DNA from 2 places in the Paenibacillus sp. RC84 genome. Region 1 is predicted to be linked to the other one. Evidence: riboswitches for the same ligand, from Rfam matches in the RefSeq annotation. Region 1 holds a riboswitch; the other holds the start of a gene.
The links. A riboswitch is a leader RNA that binds a small molecule or an ion and turns the genes downstream of it on or off. The one in region 1 is predicted to bind ZMP and ZTP.

Region 1 (3,270 bases):
TGCAGACAGGTACAAGTCCATAGCATGTTTCCCGGTTTGTCCGCATATCTTGAGAGAGAAAAAGTGGACAGGGGGAAATACCAATGGCGGCACTGGCGGGCGTGTCACCTTTCGTATGGGGCCAACTGGTGACGATCTTCATCATGGCTATTGCGCTTGGTTTTGACGCGTTTTCTTTAGGGATTGGAATTGGAATGAGGGGTATACGCCTGCTGCATATTCTTAAAATCAGCATCGTGATCGGTCTCTTTCATATCCTCATGCCGCTGCTCGGCATGTATGCGGGACATTATCTCGGTTCTTTACTCGGACAAGTTGCCGTAGCGGCCGGGGGCGGTCTGCTCATTTTGTTAGGATCCCATATGATTTACAGCTCGTTCCGGGGAGAAGATTCCAATGCATTCGATCATCGCACCTTCTGGGGAATGGTCCTGTTTGCGTTAAGCGTGAGCGTGGATTCTTTTTCTGTCGGCGTTTCGCTGGGGATTTTCGCAACGGATGTGGTTTTGACGGTGCTGCTTTTCGGATTGCTGGGCGGAGGCATGTCGATTCTGGGGCTTATGCTCGGGCGTCATGTGGGAAGCTGGATCGGTGAATACGGAGAAGCGCTGGGCGGTGTGATTTTGCTGCTGTTCGGTCTGAAATTTCTGCTGTAAAGTGTCCCTGATTTCAAAAAAACGGTACAATATATAGAGAGCGGAATAACCCGTTGGAATACTCTGTAAGGAGGTAGACGAAACATGAAACAGATCCTTTTTGTCTGTACCGGAAATACATGCCGCAGCCCGCTGGCTGAAGGGATTTTGCGTCATATGGCCCGGCAGGATAACCTGGAAGTCCATATCCGTTCTGCAGGGGTTTTTGCTTCCGACGGCAGTCCGATTTCCCGGCAATCTTCCTCCGTTTTGCGTGAAAAAGGCTGTGAAGCTTCTATCAGCTCCAGTCTTCTTAGATCCGCAGACGTGGATTGGGCCGATCTCATCTTAACGATGACACAAGATCATAAACGCGCCGTTATTCAGCGGTTCCCGCAGGCGGCGGATAAAACACATACACTGAAAGAATTTGTAGAAGACGACCCCAAGGTTATCACGGCTGCCGCGGAATGGGAGAAGCTGATTGCCGAAGTGCAGGTTAAGCATGCCCTTTCCGAAGAAATCACGATAGAAGAGCGGACACGGCTCATCCACTTGGAAAAACAACTCCCGGATTACGATATTTCCGATCCTTACGGCGGTTCGTTGGAGCTTTATCGCCATACGGCGGAAGAAATCGAAGAAGCGCTCGTTAAACTGGTTCAAAAGCTAAAGGAAAGCCGATGAGCGTCAAACGGTCGCAGTATCTTTCTGCCCGGCCTAACAAAATCTTCATTTTTTAGCGGCTTTACAGTTTTGCGGGAATACGGTAAGATAGGGGCATAAAAGAAGACCCGATGTAACTGGCGACGAGTGGGTGTAACCACAGTGGAGCATCGGGGTATACGGCCGGTCGCCTGGGCAAAAGAGCAGTACATGCGTATTTACGCGTGTCATGCTCTTTTTTTCATTGTCTCTTAACGATTACACAGGTGCAGGTTAAGTCGGAATTTGCCGGTTTTTTTTCTCCGGCCGATCGGTTTGGGTTATAATAGAGCCAAACGCAGTTTATTCCCACCCGAGGAGGGCTTTTCAATGAAAATTGCAATTGGCGCCGATCACGCCGGATACCGGCTTAAAGATGTTATCGTTCCTTACCTGGAATCGTTAGGTCATGAAGTGAAGGATGTCGGCTGCAACTGTGAACAATCGGTCGACTATCCGGACTACGCCGTTCCGGTTTGCGATATGGTGCTTAACGGGCAGGCGGACAAAGGTATTCTGATTTGCGGTACAGGCATCGGCATGACCATTGCCGCGAACAAAATGCCGGGCATCCGCTGCGCGCTTGTGCACGATATGTTCTCCGCGAAAGCAACCCGGGAGCACAACGACACGAATGTGCTTGCTATGGGAGAACGCGTAATCGGACCCGGCGTGGCGCAGGAAATCGTCAAGATCTGGATTGAGACCGAGTTTTCGCACGGCGAACGTCATGAGAACCGCCTGAACAAAGTGAAGCTTTTGGAAGAGAAGAATACGATTCATCCGTAAGGAGCTCTATTTTAAATGGAGGTGATCGTATGAATGACGGTGAGAAAGCCTGGCTGGACGGAATAGGGCCTGCGGTTGAGGCCAATTTCCGGGCGCTGATTGAGGCCGGCGGCTTAAGGCGCGGCCAGATCGTCGTGTTCGGTACCTCGACCAGCGAGGTCCGGGGCCAGAGAATCGGCACGTCCGGTACGCCGGAAGCGGCCGAGCGCATTTTCGCCGCCGCTGTCCGGGTGGCGGAAGAACACGGGCTGCGGCTCGCCTTCCAGTGCTGCGAGCATTTAAACCGCGCGCTTGTCGTCGAAGAAGCGCTGCTGGAGCAAGACTCCCGGCTGGAGCCGGTGAATGTAGTGCCGGTGCCCAAGGCGGGCGGCTCGATGGCCGCCCATGCATACCGGCACCTGGAGCGCGCATGCGTCGTGGAAGAGATCGCCGCCCATGCGGGCATCGACATCGGCGACACGCTGATCGGCATGCACCTCCGCCGGGTAGCCGTCCCTGTGCGCCCGCCCGTGAAACGGGTGGGTGAGGCGCACGTGACGATGGCGTATACGCGTCCGAAGCTGATTGGCGGACAACGGGCGGTGTACGAAGCTGTCCCGGAGAGCCCGGGCATTCCCGTACTCGTCGGCGCTGCTGCTCCTGCCCGGACAAGTCCGGGAAGTGCGGCAGACAGCGGCGCCTGCGAATAATGTATCTGGAGCCGTGATAAGCGGGGGACCTTTTTTTCTGCTTATCCGGCTTGTACAAAGTGAAACTGATTGTGATTTTAAAATCCATGGGAGGTTGTTATAGATGGTAGAATTTTTGCGTAAACAGGACCCGAAAATCGTTGAGGCTATGAACCTGGAGCTTGGCCGTCAACGCGACAAAATCGAGCTGATCGCTTCCGAAAACTTTGTAAGCCAGGCGGTTCTTGAAGCTATGGGCACCGTGCTGACGAACAAATACGCGGAAGGCTACCCGTCCAAGCGTTATTACGGCGGCTGCGAGTACGTGGATATCGTCGAAGATATCGCGCGCGACCGTGCGAAGGAACTTTTCGGGGCCGAGCATGCCAATGTACAGCCTCACTCCGGCGCTCAAGCGAATATGGCCGTTTATCTGGCCGCGCTGAAGCCGGGGGACACAGTCCTGGGTATGA
Region 2 (3,270 bases), on a different contig from region 1:
TACGAGCGCAGCAAATGCTACGAGAAAAGGAGAAACTTTGAAAAGAGAGCGGTTCCATGAAATGGATTGGGACATTAGTTTAATACCTCCGATTTGAGTGAATTTGGAATACAGGGAATTTAGAACTATACTGCTGCGAATCGTAAAAAATCATAATGACACAAACCAGAGTGATTCTGGTGGATAGGTCAGGATTCGGCATCGTAAGCAGTGAATGGCTATCTACCGAGAGCAGCAAATGAGCTTTAATTCCTGCCTGTCAAAAAGTTTAGCATCTACCTCCTGTCAATTTATGTCTAAATGAATCAATTCACCTCCTCATATCCATATTATAGTATAAGGTAGAAGCAATGAAAGTAGGTCTTTAGAACTATTTATAGACATAAAATGGTGTAAATAGTAAAACATCTCCTCCGAAATATCCCGAAAATTTGGATATTTTTTTGTAAAAATCGTAAATTCGAAAATAAACTAGAATTAAAAGGGAAATTGTCGAAAGAAACGAATTAGAAGTATACGAATGCGGAAGAGGAAGGGAGTGAGCCGGTTATGAGTGTTGCGGCAGACATCAAATTGTTTATTTCCGTCAAAAAAGCATGGATTTTGGTCCTGGCGATGGTTTTGTACGGAATCGGCGTCGGGATTTTGGCGCCCATGAACGCCATTTACTTAAAAGAAGGGATCGGACTCGGGAAAGGCGAGATCGCGTCGATTTTTGCCGTTTCGCTTGTGCTCAATATGATTTTCACGATCAGCGTGGGCATTCTAAGCGATAAGATTCCGCGGAAGAAAATCATCCCCATGGCGGCTTCCGTGGTGTGTGCGGCCGGGCTGCTGATCTATATGAGAGCCGACGGGTACGTATCCGCGCTGGTGGGCATGTCGATCGCATCGGCCCCGTCCGGGATGGTTATGGGTCAGATGTTTGCCATGGCCCGAAACCATTTCTCGAAGCTGGCGCCGGACATCGTGGAGATTTCGCAGCTCTGGCTGCGCGCGTCTTTCAGCGTGGGTTTTTTTACGGGACTGCTGCTGGGAGCGAACATTTACTTATGGTTCACCTTCTACGGGGTACTCTGGGGCAATCTTGCGGGATACGCGGCACTCTTCGTCCTTCTGATGTTTTACCGGGAAACGGTGGAAGCGCCTTCCAAAGCGGTCGTTAAGAAGAGCGGCGAACCCTTCTCGCTGGCTATGCTGGCCGCGCTGCTTATGCTGTCGTGCGCCGATGCGATTCGGGGACTGTATCTTCCCCTTGTCGTGAACGAGAAGTTCGGCAATCCCGAGCTGATGTCTTACATCTGGAGCGCGCAGGCGGTGTTCGAATTGTTGTTTATGACGGTTGCGGGCTATTGGGCGCTGAAATACGGCTTCAAGCCGGTCATTCTATTCGCCGGCCTGTTCGCTCTGATCGTCTATCTGGTATACGCCAATGTCGATTATCTGCCGTTCTTTTTCGCCATGCAGCCGCTATATTCGTTTTACGTGGCCGTGCTGCTCGGGGTGGCAATGGGCTACGTCCAGCGGATGTTTTTGCACAAAACCGGGTTCGGAGCCAGCCTGTATGTCGTGATTACTCAAATGGCTTCTCTGGTCGGCTATTTCCTGCCGCTGCTGATCGATGGCATCACGCCGTCCATCTTTTATATCCCGGCTGCGCTCATTGTCGTCTCCATGCTGCTTATCACGAGAACGATGCTGAAAGAACGCGGCAGCAGAAAACCGGGAAACGTACAAACTTTGTAAGTGAGGCGGTGTGCCAACCGATCTTGAAAAAAAATGCTTCTCCGGCACTTTACCGTAAAACGTTCGCTGTGCTAAAATGAGGCCACTGGAACGGTGTGTAACTGGCGGAACGTGGGGAACCACGGGGGAGCACACGGGAAATATAGCCGTACGCCTGGGCGAAAGTATTTGCAGATAACGGGAAACCGCGATCTGCGGATACTTTTTTTGTTTTCTTTTTGCAGGGAACCAATAAATCGGGGGGCGGAACACATGGGAATGTTAATGAAAACGGCAGATCTTGCCGGTCGGTTAAGGGAATCGATCCGAATAGAAACGGACGCGTGGAAAAAGCGGGGAATAGAACCTTCCCTGGCGGTTGTACTCCTAAAAGGAGATCCGGCTTCCGAATACTACGCCAGAGCCAAGGAAAAGACGGCGCAAAAACTCGGCATCGGCTACCGGCTGATGGAATTCGATCCGGCTATTACGCAGTCGGAATTGCTCGGACATCTCGGAGAGCTGAACGAAGACAAAAGCGTGCACGGAATCATGCTGGAGCTTCCGCTGCCCCGGCATTTGAACCCGTCCGAAGCTTTCGAGATTATCCGCTCCGACAAAGATGTGGACGGGATTACGCCCGGCAGCAAACTTGCCTGTTTCCTCGGCACAAAAGGGCTGTACCCGGCAACGCCCCAGTCCTGTATCCGCATTCTGCAGGAATTCGGATTCGGACTGAAAGGGCGGCATGTGGTGCTCGTCGGGAGAGGCGAGACTGTCGGCAGGCCTTTGATGCCTATGCTGCTGCGGGAGCACGCGACCCTTACGGTATGCCATTCGCACACGGAGAATCTCGCGCGTCATATTGCCGGTGCGGACATCCTCATTACAGCGGCCGGAAGGGCGGGGATGGTTACCGCGGACATGGTGCACCCGGATCTGGTCGTTGTCGATGCGGGCATCAACGAAACGGACACGGGATTAACGGGGGATGTGAGCCCGGACGCTCTGCAGCGGGTAAAGGCGATGACGCCGGTGCCGGGAGGCGTAGGGACGTTAACGACGCTGATCTTGTTTGAAAATCTGTTAAAAGCGGTCGGAATGCAGATCGGGGAGGGAGCGCACAAATGAGGGTGTACGATCAGTCGATTCGCGAATTTCTGGCCGAGGCTTCTTCGGGCTCCCCGGTGCCCGGCGGAGGAAGCATTGCCGCTTTGGCCGCAGCCCTCGGAGCGTCCATGGGATCGATGACCGCCAGCTTGACCACGGGCGCCAAGTTTAAAGAGCAAGAAGCCGCGATGCTCGAGAATGCGGATCTTTTTCGGCAGGCCATCGTGCGGTTCGAATCCTTGCAGGAAAAAGATATGGCTTCATTCAGCCGGTTCATGAAGGCGCTGAAGCTGCCGGCTTCCACTTCCGTGGAGAAAGAAGCCCGGAGTCTCGCTATCCGGGAAGCCTCCGCTTATGCGGCGGATGTGCCGCTGGAACTGATGGAGGCGTGCCTCGGGGTCATGCGGCGGCTGGCGGCCCTGGCCCCGGAAGTCA

Region 2: linked by a shared signal. The riboswitch ahead of ABH899_RS13790 (bifunctional 5,10-methylenetetrahydrofolate dehydrogenase/5,10-methenyltetrahydrofolate cyclohydrolase) and the one ahead of rpiB (ribose 5-phosphate isomerase B) in region 1 are both predicted to bind ZMP and ZTP.

Annotation. Positions count from the first base shown of each region.
Region 1 covers NZ_JBGBYL010000013.1:46,323-49,592, forward strand. Annotated here, with positions in the region: gene ABH899_RS25840 (manganese efflux pump MntP) at 84-656, shown strand; gene ABH899_RS25845 (low molecular weight protein arginine phosphatase) at 741-1,322, shown strand; ZMP/ZTP riboswitch at 1,425-1,505, shown strand; gene rpiB (ribose 5-phosphate isomerase B) at 1,671-2,129, shown strand; gene ABH899_RS25855 (TIGR01440 family protein) at 2,159-2,818, shown strand; gene ABH899_RS25860 (serine hydroxymethyltransferase) at 2,922-3,270, shown strand, end outside.
Region 2 covers NZ_JBGBYL010000005.1:254,819-258,088, forward strand. Annotated here, with positions in the region: gene ABH899_RS13780 (lytic polysaccharide monooxygenase) at 1-75, opposite strand, end outside; gene ABH899_RS13785 (MFS transporter) at 550-1,746, shown strand; ZMP/ZTP riboswitch at 1,834-1,913, shown strand; gene ABH899_RS13790 (bifunctional 5,10-methylenetetrahydrofolate dehydrogenase/5,10-methenyltetrahydrofolate cyclohydrolase) at 1,999-2,856, shown strand; gene ABH899_RS13795 (cyclodeaminase/cyclohydrolase family protein) at 2,853-3,270, shown strand, end outside.